Regions from separate parts of the Kocuria sp. GQ42 genome, predicted to be linked through region 1. Evidence: riboswitches for the same ligand, from Rfam matches in the RefSeq annotation. Region 1 holds a riboswitch; each other region holds the start of a gene.
The links. Region 1 has a riboswitch for S-adenosylmethionine ahead of AC6CH6_RS16425 (O-acetylhomoserine aminocarboxypropyltransferase/cysteine synthase family protein). Riboswitches for the same ligand answer to the same signal wherever they lie in the genome.
Positions count from the first base shown of each region.

Region 2: another riboswitch for S-adenosylmethionine. It lies ahead of AC6CH6_RS15235 (ABC transporter ATP-binding protein); the one in region 1 lies ahead of AC6CH6_RS16425 (O-acetylhomoserine aminocarboxypropyltransferase/cysteine synthase family protein).
Region 3: another riboswitch for S-adenosylmethionine. It lies ahead of AC6CH6_RS12785 (acyl-CoA dehydrogenase family protein); the one in region 1 lies ahead of AC6CH6_RS16425 (O-acetylhomoserine aminocarboxypropyltransferase/cysteine synthase family protein).

Region 1 covers NZ_JCAXEN010000008.1:218,755-223,382, reverse strand. Annotated here, with positions in the region: gene AC6CH6_RS16435 (sulfurtransferase) at 1-138, opposite strand, end outside; gene AC6CH6_RS16430 (cystathionine gamma-synthase) at 177-1,370, opposite strand; gene AC6CH6_RS16425 (O-acetylhomoserine aminocarboxypropyltransferase/cysteine synthase family protein) at 1,379-2,707, opposite strand; SAM riboswitch class IV at 2,745-2,866, opposite strand; gene AC6CH6_RS16420 (Lrp/AsnC family transcriptional regulator) at 2,979-3,431, opposite strand; gene AC6CH6_RS16415 (thiamine pyrophosphate-dependent enzyme) at 3,673-4,628, shown strand, end outside.
Region 2 covers NZ_JCAXEN010000007.1:232,815-237,442, forward strand. Annotated here, with positions in the region: gene AC6CH6_RS15230 (maleylpyruvate isomerase N-terminal domain-containing protein) at 1-658, opposite strand, end outside; SAM riboswitch class I at 766-870, shown strand; gene AC6CH6_RS15235 (ABC transporter ATP-binding protein) at 876-1,709, shown strand; gene AC6CH6_RS15240 (aliphatic sulfonate ABC transporter substrate-binding protein) at 1,805-2,848, shown strand; gene AC6CH6_RS15245 (ABC transporter permease) at 2,845-3,666, shown strand; gene AC6CH6_RS15250 (AMP-binding protein) at 3,726-4,628, shown strand, end outside.
Region 3 covers NZ_JCAXEN010000006.1:16,571-21,198, forward strand. Annotated here, with positions in the region: gene moeB (molybdopterin-synthase adenylyltransferase MoeB) at 1-1,136, shown strand, start outside; SAM riboswitch class I at 1,310-1,404, shown strand; gene AC6CH6_RS12785 (acyl-CoA dehydrogenase family protein) at 1,518-2,867, shown strand; gene AC6CH6_RS12790 (MFS transporter) at 2,871-4,286, shown strand; gene AC6CH6_RS12795 (LLM class flavin-dependent oxidoreductase) at 4,283-4,628, shown strand, end outside.

The sequences.
Region 1 (4,628 bases):
CACGAGCACCAGCCGGGGGTCCTGGAGGTGCTCGGCCAGCCAGTGGGTGCTCACCACGGGCCCGGGGAGCGCGAGCGGGGCGTCGTCGTGCGGGGTGCTGCTGGGCGGGGTGCTGTGCTGCGGGGTGCCGGTGCTCACGCGCCTCAGGCTAGTGCGGTGGACCCCGGGACGCCGGGTCAGGAGGCGCCGGCGAGCGCGCGCTCGAGGTCCTCCAGCTGGTCCTCGACGTCCTCGATGCCCACCGAGAGCCGCACCAGGTCCACGGGCACGGCCAGCGCGGTGCCCTTCACGGAGGCGTGCGTCATCTCGGAGGGGTAGCAGATCAGGGACTCCACCCCGCCCAGGCTCACCGACAGCGAGTACAGCCGGGTGCCCTCCGCCACCGCCCGGGCGGCGGCCTCCCCACGGGTCAGCCGGAAGGAGACCATGCCGCCGAACCCGCGCATCTGCGCGGCGGCGAGCGCGTGGCCGGGGTGCCCGGGCAGCCCGGGGTAGAGCACCTGCGCGACCTCGGGGCGCTCCAGGAGCCACTCGGCGATCCGCTGCGCGTTGTCCTGGTGGCGCTCCATCCGCAGGCTCAGGGTCTTGAGCCCGCGGGCGGCCAGGTAGCTGTCCTGGGGGCCCGCCACGGCGCCGGCGGCGAACTGCTGGAAGCCGACCGCCTCGGCGAGCGGGGCCCCGCGCCACTGGGCCGTGCCCACGACCACGGCGCCGCCGAGCACGTCGGAGTGCCCCCCGATGTACTTCGTGGTGGAGTGCACCACGGCGTGCGCGCCGAGCTCGAGGGGGGTCTGCAGGTACGGGGACGCGAAGGTGTTGTCGACGACGAGCAGCGCCCCGGCGTCCCGGGCCAGCTGCGCCCACGCCGCCACGTCGGCGATGCCGAGCAGCGGGTTGGACGGCGTCTCGAGCCACAGCACCTTGGTGGCGCCGGGGCGCACGGCCGCCCGGACGGCGTCGAGGTCCGTGATCTCCACGGGCGTGTGCCCGATGTCCCACGGGGCGAGGACCCGGGTGATCAGCCGGTTGGTGCCGCCGTAGCCGTCGGCGCCGAGCACGATGTGGTCGCCCGGGCGCAGCACGGCGCGCAGCAGGGCGTCCTCGGCGGCGATCCCCGAGGCGAACGCGAACCCCCGCTCGCCACGCTCCAGGGCCGCGAGCTGCTCCTCGAAGCCGCTGCGGGTGGGGTTGGAGCCGCGGCTGTACTCGTGCCCGGCGCGCAGCACGTTGATCCCGTCCTGGGCGAACGTGGAGGTCTGGTAGATCGGCGGGATGACCGCCCCGGTCAGCGGGTCGGGCTCCTGGCCGGCGTGGACGGCGGTGGTCGTGAAGCCCCGGTGGCGGGTGCGGGTCTCGGTGGGGGACGTCATGGCGGGGCTCACTTCCGGGTGGTCTGGACGGCGGTGACGACGGTGTCGAGGGCCTGGCCGAGGTCGGCCACGAGGTCCTGGGGGGACTCGAGGCCGATCGAGAGCCGGATCGTGGTCTCGGCGATCCCGCCGGCCCGGCGCTGCTCGGGGGTCAGGCGGCAGTGCGTCATGGCCGCCGGGTGGGCCACGAGGCTGCGGGTGTCCCCGATGTTGGCGACCAGCTTGAACAGCCGGAGCGCGTCGATGAACGGGCCCACGGCGCCGTCCGGGGCGGCGAGGTCGAAGGAGAACACGGAGCCGGTCCCGCGCGGGAAGTCCCGGGCCGCGATGCCGGCGCCGGGGTCCCCCGGCACGCCGGGGTGGTGGACCCGGGCGACGGCGGGGTGCCCGGCCAGGAACTCGGCCACCGCCAGCGCCGAGGCCGTGTGGCGGGCCACGCGCAGGTCGAGGGTCTCGGTGCCCTGCAGGATCTGGCTGGCGTTGAACGGGGAGAGCGTGGTGCCGAGGTCGTGCACGTACTTCGCCCGGACCAGGTGCAGGTAGGGGCTGGCGGCGGCGCACTTGTCGACGAGGCTGAGCCCGCCCCAGCGGGCGCGGGCCTGGGTGAACTGCGGCCACTTGTCCGGCCGCGCGGACCAGTCGAAGGTCCCGCCGTCCACGACCGCCCCGGCGAGCGCGTTGCCGTGCCCGCCCAGGAACTTGGTGGCCGAGTGCACCACGATGTCCGCGCCCTTCTCCAGCGGCCGGTACAGGGCCGGGGACGCGAGGGTGTTGTCGACGACGACGGGCACCCCGGCGGCCCGGGCGACGTCGGCGATCCCGGGCAGGTCCGGGAGGGTGGCCAGCGGGTTGCCGATGGACTCGAGCAGGAACGCGCGGGTGTCGGGGCGCACGGCCGCGGCCCACGCCCCCGGGGCGGTGGGGTCCACGAAGGAGACCTCGATGCCGTAGTCCGCGAAGGAGTCGGTGAGCAGGTCCACCGTGCCCCCGTAGAGCTTCTCGGAGGCCACGAGGTGCTTCCCGGCGCCCTGGCCGAGCAGGGCCAGCAGCGCCACGGCCACGGCGGACTGGCCCGAGCCGGTCGCCACGGCGCCCGCGCCGCCCTCGAGGTCGCTGATCCGCTGCTCGAGCACGGCCACCGTGGGGTTGCCGGTGCGCGTGTAGGTGAAGCCCGCCCGGGTCTGGGCGAACATCTGCCGGGCCGCCTCGTAGTCCGGGAACTCGAAGGCCGCGGTCTGGTAGATCGGCACCGTTAGGGTGCGCTGGGTGACCTGGTCGTGGGTGCCGGCGTGGATCTGCCGGGTCGCGAGGTCGTGGTCGGTCACGGGGATGGACATGGCGCTGCTCCTGTGCCTTGCTCTTACCCGCACCGGTCATCCGCGCGGGCCCGGTGGGCACGCCGCGGAAGATGCAGGCCGCTTCCTCATCCGAACCACCCAATGAGCATGGGGTTGGTGCGTGACCAAGTCGGAGCTTGGCGGTCACGTCTCGTGAAGCTGGAACAACACTATGCGCAGAGGTAGTGGGTGTCCCTCCGCGTCGGAAGATGACGACCGTGACGGTTCGTGACGCCGGCCGTGCGCGCCGGGCCCGGCGCGGGCCCTCGCGTCAGGCCCGGGTGTCGATGTCCTCGAAGATCAGGAACGTCTGGGTGTCCACCACGCCGGGCAGCTGCTGGACGTGCTCGAAGATCACCTGCCGCAGGTGCACGGTGTCCACGGCCCGCACGAGGAGCATGACGTCGAAGTTCCCGCCCACCAGGGCGATGTGGTGCACGGCGGGGATCGCCTGGAGCTGGGCGCACAGCTCCCGCCAGGTGTTCTGCTGGAGCTTGAGCGTCACGTACGCGGAGGCCTGCAGGCCCGCCCGGACCGGGTCGATCACGGTGCTGAAGCGCAGGATCACCCCCTCGTCCCGGAGCCGGTTGATCCGGGCGTAGGCGTGGGCGCGGGAGACGTGCACGGCCGCGGCGATCGCCGTCACGGACTGCCTCGCGTCCCGGGACAGCTCCGCGAGGATCTTCCGGTCGGTCTCGTCCAGCGGCACGGGGGTCGAGGGCACGGCGGGCTCCTTCGGGGCGGGTCGGGCGCGGCGCCCGGAACGTGTCGGACGAATGCGTGTGCTCCACGCCACACTAGAACATTTCGTCCACGTGCGGTGCACTGTCTGTCTCAGACTTCTGCATTTTCCCCGCTCTGTGGATACGAACCATGCCCGGTTCCCATACTGGGGAGACAGAGCCGCACCACCTTCCTGCCCTCCCCGGACCGCGGCCGCACCGGGGACCGACCGAGGGGACACCATGAGCCAGACCGTCGAGACCCCCGAGGACCCGATCCTCCGGGCCTCCCAGAGCTTCGGCATCACGCCGGAGCAGTACATGCTCCCGGCCCGCGGCGAGATCCGCATGGTCGACCCCAGCGGGCGGCTGCTCGCCCCCGAGGAGCAGGGCACCGGCCCCGGCCACGAGTACCCGCTGCCGGCCCCGGACGTCCTGCTGGGCGCCTACGAGAAGCTGGTGATCGGGCGGCGGGTCAACGACCAGAACTCCGCGCTGGTCCGCCAGGGCCGGATGGCCGTCTACCCGTCCAGCCACGGCCAGGAGGCCTGCCAGGTGGCGGCCGCCCTGTGCCTCGAGGAGGGCGACTGGCTGTTCCCGACCTACCGGGACACCGTGGCGGTCATGACCAAGGGCGTGGACCCGATGCAGGTCATGGCGATCTTCCGCGGCGAGTGGCACAGCGGCTACGACCCGTACGAGCACTGCGTGGGCATCCAGTCGACCCCGCTCACCACCCAGCTGCTGCACGCGGTGGGCGTGGCCCACGCCGCCAAGCTGCGCGGCGAGGACACCGTGGTCCTGGCGATGTGCGGGGACGGCGCCACCAGCGAGGGCGACTTCCACGAGGCCCTGAACTTCGCGGCCGTGTTCAAGCTGCCGGTCGTGTTCTTCGTGCAGAACAACGGCTACGCGATCTCCGTGCCCCTGTCCCAGCAGTCCGCGGCCCCGAGCCTCGCCCACAAGGCGGTGGGCTACGGCATGGCCGGCGAGCGCGTGGACGGCAACGACCTCGTGGCGCTGCTCGCCACCCTGCGGCGCGCCGTGGACCTGGCCCGCTCCGAGTCAGAGCCCCTCCTCGTGGAGGCGCACACCTACCGCATGCAGGCGCACACCAACGCCGACGACGCCACCCGCTACCGGGACGACGCCGAGGTGCAGGAGTGGATCGCCAAGGACCCGGTGACCCGGATGCGCGC
Region 2 (4,628 bases), on a different contig from region 1:
GGTCCGCGTGCGCGCCCAGCTCCGCACGCTCCTGGGCGGTCAGCTCCGCCCGGCCGGTGCCCACGCGGGCGAAGTGCTCGTCGCTCCAGTGCTCGAGCGGTTCCCGCTCCCACAGGTCGGTGAGGACCCGGCGGACCTCGGCGAGCCCGTCCACGGCGGGACCCGGGGAGCCGTCCAGGTGCTGGATCAGGTCCAGGTGGTGCACCGTGGCCTCCACCGCGAGGGTGCTCAGCAGGTCCTCGACGCGCAGCACGTGCCCCTGGGTGCGGACCGCGCCGTCGCCGCAGTGCTGCGCCGCGTGCACGAGCGCCCGGGTGGTCTCGCGGTGGAGGGCGCGCAACGGCTCCCAGTCGAGGACCATGGACGCGGCCACGCGGGTGTGGCGCCTGGCCTCGGCGGCCCCTGCGGGATCGCCGCCCCAGTCGGTCCAGTAGGTCGCGGCGTCCCGGTCGGGGCGGGCGGTGGTGGGCGTGTGCAGGGCGACCAGCCCGCGCAGGGCGTCCATCGCGCAGTGGTGGGTGAGGTCCCGGACCGACCACCCCGGGCAGCCCGTGGCGGCCCAGGAGTCGCCGTCGCCGAGCCCGTCGAGGACCGCGCCGAACGCCGTGCAGGCGTCGCGCACCAAGTCCGCCCGGGCCGGGGGTCTGCGGCTCGTCATGGGTCCATGGTGGGGCACGGAGGGCTCCCGTGCCAGCGATGTGTCGCGATCACCACGGATGCGACGGATTTGCCAGGAAACACGCCGAGGACGTTCAATTGGTGGTGTAACCATCCGGAGCGGCTGAGAGACCTGGCTCGTCGACGTCGCAGCAACCGGCACGGATCCGTCTGATCCTCCGTGCGAGGTGCTAATGCCAGGACCGATGGAGTTGATCATGAGCACTTCCCTGCTGGGCTCTGCGCCGGCCACCGCACCGGGCACCGCGAAGCGCGCCTTCTCCGTGGCCTTCGAGCACGTCGGCAAGGCCTTCCCGTCCGGCCGCGAGACCCACCACGTCCTGCAGGACGTCGACGTCACGGCCCGGCCCGGCGAGGTCCTGGCGATCCTGGGGCCCTCGGGGTGCGGCAAGTCCACGCTCCTGCGGGCCGCGGCGGGGCTCGACACCGCCTCGGCCGGACGGGTGCTCATCGACGGCACCCCCGTGTCCGGCATCGACCCGCGCTGCGCGGTCGCCTTCCAGGAGCCCCGCCTGCTGCCGTGGCGCTCGGTGCGCGAGAACGTCCGTCTGGGCCTGCCCCGCGGAATCCCCCGGGACGAGGGGGACGCCGTGATCGACGACCTGCTGCGCCTGGTGGGGCTCACCGCGCACGCCGGCCACCGTCCCCGCGCGATCTCCGGCGGCATGGCACAGCGCGCGTCCCTGGCCCGGGCCCTGGCCCGCAATCCCGGGGTCCTGCTGCTCGACGAGCCCTTCGGCGCGCTCGACGCCCTGACCCGCCTGAAGATGCAGGACCTGCTGCTCACGATCCACTCGGCCCAGCCCACCACCGTCCTGCTCGTCACCCACGACGTCGACGAGGCGCTGCAGCTCGCGGACCGGATCGTGGTCCTGGGCCGGACCGGGCCCACCGCCCCCGCCTCGATCAGCACGATCCTCGCCGTGCCCGGCGAGCGCCCCCGGGACCGGGCCTCCGAGGTCCTCGCCGAGCTGCGCATGCAGCTCCTCGGCCACCTCGGCGTCGACACCCACCACCCCGCGACCCGCTGACGCGGTTCGCCCCCACCCCGACTCCCCTCCCCGGACCAGCGGCGGCACCCGCCCGCGCCGCCCGGCACCGTCCGTCCACCACGAAAGGCTCCGCCATGCCCCTGCCCCAGCGCTCCGTCCGCACCGTCCCCGCACTCGCCGCCGTCCTGACCCTCGGCCTGACCGGGTGCATGGCCGGCGAGGGCTCCGGCGAGCCGCCCACGGAGGCCGCCGGGGACGGCACCGTCCGCGTGGACTGGGCCACCTACAACCCGCTCTCCGTGGTGATCAAGGAGAAGGGTTGGCTCGAGACCGCGTTCGCCGAGGAGGGCATCGAGGTGGAGTGGGTGCAGTCCGCCGGGTCGAACAAGGCCAACGAGGCGCTGCGCGCGGAGGCGGTGGACGTCGGCTCCACCGCGGGCTCCGCGGCGCTGCTGGCCCGCAGCAACGGCACCCCGATCCAGGTGATCGACCTCTACTCGCAGCCGGAGTGGTCCGCCCTGGTCACCACCGCCGGCAGCGACGTGCAGGAGGTCGCGGACCTCGAGGGCCGCACCGTGGCCGCGACCAAGGGCACCGACCCGTACTTCTTCCTGCTCCAGGCCCTCGACGAGGCCGGGGTGGACGCCGGGGACGTCACGATCCAGAACCTGCAGCACGCCGACGGCCGCGCCGCCCTGGAGAACGGCCAGGTGGACGCCTGGTCCGGGCTCGACCCGATCATGGCCGCCGCGGAGGAGAACGGCGCGGAGCTGTTCTACCGCAACGTCGACTTCAACACCTACGGCTTCCTCAACGCCCACGAGAGCTTCCTCGAGGAGCAGCCCGAGGCCGCCCAGACCGTGGTGGACGTCTACGCCTACGCCCGGCAGTGGGCGCAGGAGAACACGGAGGAGACCGCGCAGCTGCTCGCCGAGGCGGCCGGGATCGAGCTGTCCGTGGCCGAGAAGGTGCTCGAGCGCACCAACCTGGACATCGACCACGTGCCGGGCGACGAGCAGCTGGCGGTCCTCGAGAAGGTCGGGCCGATCTTCGTGGAGTCCGACGACGTGGCCGACCAGGAGCAGATCGACGAGGCGCTCGGGAGCATCGTGGAGAGCTCCTACGCCGAGAACGCCGACGCCTCCCGCGCGGCCGAGCTGGTCGGGGACGGGCAGTGACGCAGCCCCTGACCCCCGCCGAGGAGGCGCAGCGTCTCGAGGATGCCCCCGCCGCGGCCCCCCGGCGGCGGCCGCTGCTGCGCACCGGGCTGGGCCTGCTGCTGCCCGCCGCGCTGCTGGTGCTGTGGCACGTGCTCTCCACCGCCGGGGTCTTCAGCGCCGTTCAGCTGCCGGCCCCGCTCGCGGTGCTCGAGGCCGGGATCGGCCTGCTGGCCGGCGGGGACCTCTGGACCCACGTGGGCATCTCGACCCAGCGCGTGCTGATCGGCTTCCTGATCGGCGCCGGGCTCGGCCTCGTGGCCGGGTCCTTCATCGGCCTCTCCCGCTGGGGTTCCACGCTGGTGGGCCCCACGATCGGGGCGTTCCGCGCGGTGCCGTCCCTGGCGTGGGTGCCGCTGCTGCTGCTGTGGATCGGCCTCGGCGAGGACTCCAAGGTCACGCTGGTGGCCATCGGCGCGTTCTTCCCGGTCTACACCACCGTCTCCGCGGCCCTGCAGCACGTGGACCGCAACCTCATCGAGGCGGCGCGGGCGTTCGGGCTGCACGGGCTGCGCCTGCTCACCACGGTGCAGCTGCCGGCCGTCATGCCGTCGGTCATCTCGGGGCTGCGACTGGCCCTGGCCCAGGCGTGGCTGTTCCTCGTGGCCGCCGAGCTGCTGGGCGCCTCCATGGGCCTGGGCTGGCTGCTCACCGACTCGCAGAACAACGGCCGCACCGACCGCCTGCTCCTCGCCATCGTGCTGCTCGCGGTGCTCGGCAAGGCGACGGACGCGCTGCTGGGGGTCTTCGAGAAGTGGGCCGCCAAGAAATGGGCCTGACACGTGCGCCTGGCACAGTGGAACCGTCGTCCGTGCCGGCCGGAAAGGACAGCAGCACCGTGAGCTTCAGCTGGAGCGACCCCTCCTCCCCCACCCCCAATCCCGCCCTGGTCTCGGACGAGGCCCGGATCGCCTTCTGGGAGGCGCAGGCGTCGCGCCTCGACTGGGCGCGGCCGTGGACCACCGCGCACCGCTTCGAGGCCCCGCGGCGGCTCGGGACGGACGAGCAGGGCGGCCCCACCTGGTCGGTCCCGGAGATCGCGTGGTTCGAGGGCGGCAGGCTCAACGTGGCCCACAACTGCGTGGACCGCCACGTCGAGGCCGGCCGCGGCGCCCACGTGGCCCTGTACTTCGAGGGGGAGCCCGGGGACCGGCTGGTCTACACCTACGCCGACCTGCAGCGGGAGGTCTCCCGCGCCGCCAACGCCCTGCTCGCCCTGGGCGTGGAGCAGGGCGACCGGGTGGTGATCTACCTCCCCGTCATCCCGGAGACCGTCATCATCACGCTGGCCTGCGCCCGCATCGGCGCGGTGCACTCCCTGGTCTTCGGCGGGTTCTCCGCCGAGGCGCTGCGCTTCCGCGTCGAGGACACCGGCGCCAAGGTCCTCGTGACCACGGACGGGCAGCACCGGCGCGGTGCCGTGGTGCCCGTGAAGGCCGTGGCCGACGAGGCCTGCAGCGGTGACAACGCGGTCGAGCACGTCGTCGTTGTGCGCCGCACCTCCCGGCCCGGGCGCACGGACCTGCCGCGGGGCACCCGGGGGACGCACTCCAAGGAGGAGGACGCGGTCCCGTGGACGCGCGGGCGGGACGTGTGGTGGCACGAGCTGGTCGCCGAGCAGTCCGACGTGCACGTGCCCGAGGCGTTCGATGCCGAGACGCCGCTGTTCATCATCTACACCTCCGGGACCACCGGACGGCCCAAGGGCCTGGTGCACACGATGGGCGGCTACCTCGTGCAG
Region 3 (4,628 bases), on a different contig from region 1:
TGACCCGCGAGGAGCTCGAGCGCTACGCCCGGCACCTGACCCTGCCCGGGATCGGGACCCTCGGCCAGCGGCGGCTGCGGAACGCCCGCGTGCTCGTCGTCGGCGCCGGGGGGCTCGGGTCCCCGGCCCTGCAGTACCTCGCCGCGACGGGGGTCGGGACCCTCGGGATCGTCGACGACGACGTGGTGGCGCTCTCCAACCTGCAGCGACAGGTGGTGCACACGACCGCCGACGTCGGCCGCCCCAAGGCCGTCTCCGCCGCCGAGGCCGTCACCGCGCTCAACCCGCTGGTGGAGGTCCGCACCCACCCCGTCCGGCTGGACGCGGACAACGCCGTGGACATCATCGGCCGGTACGACCTGGTCCTGGACGGCGCCGACAACTTCGCGACCCGCTACGTGGTCAGCGACGCCGCAGCCCTGACCGGCACACCCTGCGTGTGGGGCTCCATCCTGCGCTTCGAGGGGCAGGTCAGCGTCTTCTGGGCCGGGCACGGGCCCACCTACCGGGACCTCTACCCCGAGGCCCCGCCGGACGGCGAGGTGCCCAGCTGCGCCGAAGGCGGGGTCTTCGGCATGCTCCCCGCCACCGTCGGCGCGGTCATGGTCACCGAGGCCGTCAAGCTCGTCACCGGCACCGGGGAGCCCCTGCTCGGGCGGGTGCTGCTGCACGACGCGCTCGCGATGACCTGGCGCGAGATGCGTCTCACCCCGGACCCCGACGCCGCCCCGGTCACCGCGGTGGCCCAGCCCGCCGCGGTCTGCGCGCTGCCCGGCGCGGACCCCTCCGAGACCGTCGGGGCGGCCGAGCTGGCCCGGCTGCTCGAGCGCCGGGAGCGCGGGGAGGCGTCCTTCGCCCTGGTGGACGTGCGCGAGGACTGGGAGCGGGAGCTCGTGGCCATCGACGGCGCCGTGCCCGTCCCGCTGCAGAAGATCCTGGACCGCGGAGCGGACGCCCTGCCCCCGGAAGCCCGCGGCGCGGACCTCGTGCTGCACTGCAAGGCCGGCGCCCGCTCCGCGACCGCGCTCGCCGCGCTGCGGTCCTTCTACGCCGGGCGGGAGGAGCGGGTCCGCCACCTGGAGGGCGGGGTGCTCGCCTGGGTGGCGCAGGTGGACCCGGACCAGCCGGTGTACTGAGCCGATCGGCGACCCCGCCCTGTTCTTTCCTGTCCGGGGTGGCGGGCGTGCCGCGCCGGGCCTGTACACCAGGCGGGCCGAGGTGACGGTCTGTGACGTCGTCGTGACCTCCGATGACGTCCGGACGTCATCCGGTGGCACCGGACCTCGGTGGTCTGGTGCCATGTCAGACGTCACCATTCAGAGCGGCCGAGAGATCTGGCTCGACGACGCCGCAGCAACCCGCCCTCCTCCGGGGTCAGGGTGCTCATGCCAGAACCGATGGAGATCCCGGATCTGCAGTCGGTCCGTGACGTCAGCCTCCTGCGCTGCCGCCACCGGACCCGCCCCCGGCGCGACCGGCCGACCGGCAATCCTCGGTGCGACCGAGAGGACCACCGCATGACCCCGAGCACGGTCGAGGAGACCACCGCCCATCCCCGCGCCGGCACCGACCTCGCCGCCGGCCTGCCCGGGGACTACGCCGGGCTGCGGGAGCACTTCCGGCCGCTGTTCGCGGAGATCGCCGCCGGCGCCCTGGACCGGGACCTCCGGCGCTCGCTGCCCTACGCGGAGGTCGGCCGGCTGGACCGGGCCGGGTTCGGCGCCCTGCGCGTCCCGGCGGCCCACGGCGGCCCCGGGGTCAGCCTCGAGGTCTTCACCCGGCTGCTGGTCGACCTGGCCGAGGCCGACTCCAACATCGCCCACCTCTACCGCTCCCACCACGGCTTCGTGGAGTCCCTGCGCTTCCTGCCCCGGGAGCTCCAGAAGGTCTGGTACCCGCGGGTGCTGGCCGGAGCCACCGTCGGCAACGCCTCCACGGAGAAGGGCGGCAACGCGCTCGGCACCCTGAACACCGTGCTGAGCCGGACCGCCGAGGGTTGGGAGCTCACCGGCCGGAAGTTCTACGCCACCGGTTCCGTCTTCTGCGACTACACCCGTGTCTCGGCCGCCCTGGACGGCCGCGACGGGCGCCGCTTCGCCGTCGTCGCCACGGACGCCGAGGGCGTGACGCTCGAGGACGACTGGGACGGCTTCGGGCAGAAGCTCACCGGCACCGGCACCGCGGTCTTCGACCGGGTGAGCGTCCCGGACGACGCCGTGCTGGACCGCACCGCCGGCAGCGCGGAGGCCGTCCACGAGGCCGCCTTCTTCCAGCTCGTGCTGCTGGCCGTCCTGGCCGGCATCGCCCGGGCGGCCCGGAGGGACGCGGTGGAGACCATCGCCGGACGCCGCCGGACCTTCAACACCGGGCTCGGCCTGCCCTTCCGCGACGACCCGCTGATCCAGGAGGCCACCGGACGGATCTCCGCCAAGGCCTTCACCGCCGAGGCCACCGTCCTGCACGCCGCCCGCGCCCTGGACGCCGGGATCGCCGCCGCCGCAGCGGCCGGCGCCGACCGGCCGGACTTCACCGGGACCCTCCCGGCGGCGCTGCACGAGTCCGAGATCGCCGTGGAGCACGCCCAGGTCACCGTGCCGGAGCTGGCGCTCGGCGCGGCCCAGGACCTGTTCCTCACCGTGGGCGCCTCCGCCACGTCCACGGCCAAGGGCCTGGACCGGCACTGGCGCAACGCCCAGACCGTGGCCACCCACAACCCGATCGCCTTCCGCGCCCGCGCCCTCGGCGACTACCTCATCAACGGCACCCTGCCGGAGGGCCTGAACGCCATCGGCGACGCGAAGACCGGCGCCGCGATTGATGCCAAGGCCGACGCCACGACCGACGCCGACCGAACCCCAGGAGCCTGACGCATGAGCACCACGACCACGGCCGCCCCGGGCCGCAGCAGCATCGTCCACGGCAAGAAGCGCGTCCTGGCCTCGGCCTTCGCCGGGACCACCATCGAGTGGTACGACTTCTACCTCTACGGCACCGCCGCCGCGCTGGTCTTCAACGTCCAGTTCTTCCCCATGGCCACCGAGCTCGGCGGCATCGTGGCGTCCTTCGCCACGCTCGCGGTCGGGGTCATCGCCCGGCCCCTGGGCGGGATCATCGCCGGGCACCTGGGGGACCGGATCGGCCGCAAGGCCCTGCTGGTGGCCTCCCTGCTGCTCATGGGCGTGGCCTCCACCCTGATCGGCCTGCTGCCCACCTACGAGGTGATCGGCTGGTGGGCCGTCGTCGGGCTCGTGCTCCTGCGCATCCTCCAGGGCCTGTCCGCGGGCGCGGAGTGGGGCGGCTCCGCGCTGCTGAGCGTGGAGCACTCACCGGCCCGGCACCGCGGGTTCTTCGGGTCCTTCACCCAGATCGGCTCCTCCGCCGGCATGCTGCTGGCCACCGGCGCGTTCTTCATCGTGCAGAACGTCATGAGCGAGGAGCAGTTCGCCGCCTACGGCTGGCGCATCCCCTTCCTGCTCTCGGCCCTGCTCGTGGCGGTGGGCCTGTGGATCCGCCTCGGCGTGGCCGACGCCCCGGAGTTCCTGGAGCACAGGGCCTCGGGGAACGTGGCCAAGGCCCCCCTGCGGGAGCTGCTGGTCCACCACCGCCGCCCGGTGCTGGTGACGATCGGCCTGCGCCTGGCCCAGAACGCCGTCTACTACCTGGTGACGGTCTACATGCTGACCTACCTGCGGGACGTGCGCGGGGACAGCGCCGCGGGCGTGACCGCGGTGATGATCGCCTCGGCCATCGGCCTGTTCTCCACCCCGTTCTGGGCCTGGCTCTCCGACCGGGTCGGCCGCAAGGTCGTCTCGGTGACCGCCTACGCGGCGATCGGCGTCTTCGGCTGGGTGCTGTTCGCCTTCCTCGAGGCCGGCCCGCTCGCCCTGCTGCCGCTCGTGGTGATCCTCGGCATCAACCTCGTCCACGATGCGATCTACGGACCGCAGGCGGCCTGGTTCGCCGAGCAGTTCCCCGTGCACGTGCGGTACTCGGGCGTGAGCTTCGGCTACCAGGTCGGCACCGTCCTGGGCGGCGGGCTGATGCCGCTGATCGCCGCCCTGCTCTTCGCCGCCGGCGGGGACACCCCGTGGCTGATCGCCGGCTACCTCTCCGTGCTGGCCGTGCTCTCCGTCGTCGCCGCCCTGGCCGCGAAGGATCCCGCCCGGGACCGGCGCGGCACCGAACTCACCGATCTGCACGCCGGCCGGACCGCGGCCGCCCCGGCCGTCGCGACCTCCGCCGCCGCGAGCGCCACCCGGACCACCCCCGAGAGGACCACCGTATGAGCCGCCCCCTGCTGCTGAACGCCTTCGACATGATGGTGCCCGTGCACCAGTCACCGGGACTGTGGCGCCACCCGGAGGCCGGGGTCGCCGGCTTCGACACGCTCGAGTACTGGACGTCGCTGGCCCGCACCCTCGAGGAGGGCGGCTTCACCGCGCTGTTCCTGGCGGACGTCCCCGGCGTCTACGACGTGTACGGGGGCGGGGCCGAGGCCACGGCCCGCGGGGGAGTGCAGTACCCGGTGCTCGACCCGCTCGTCGCGGTGCCGGCGATGGCCGCGGCCACCGAACGGCTCGGCTTCGGGGTGACCGCCTCGGTGACCTACGAGGCCCCCTACCTGCTGG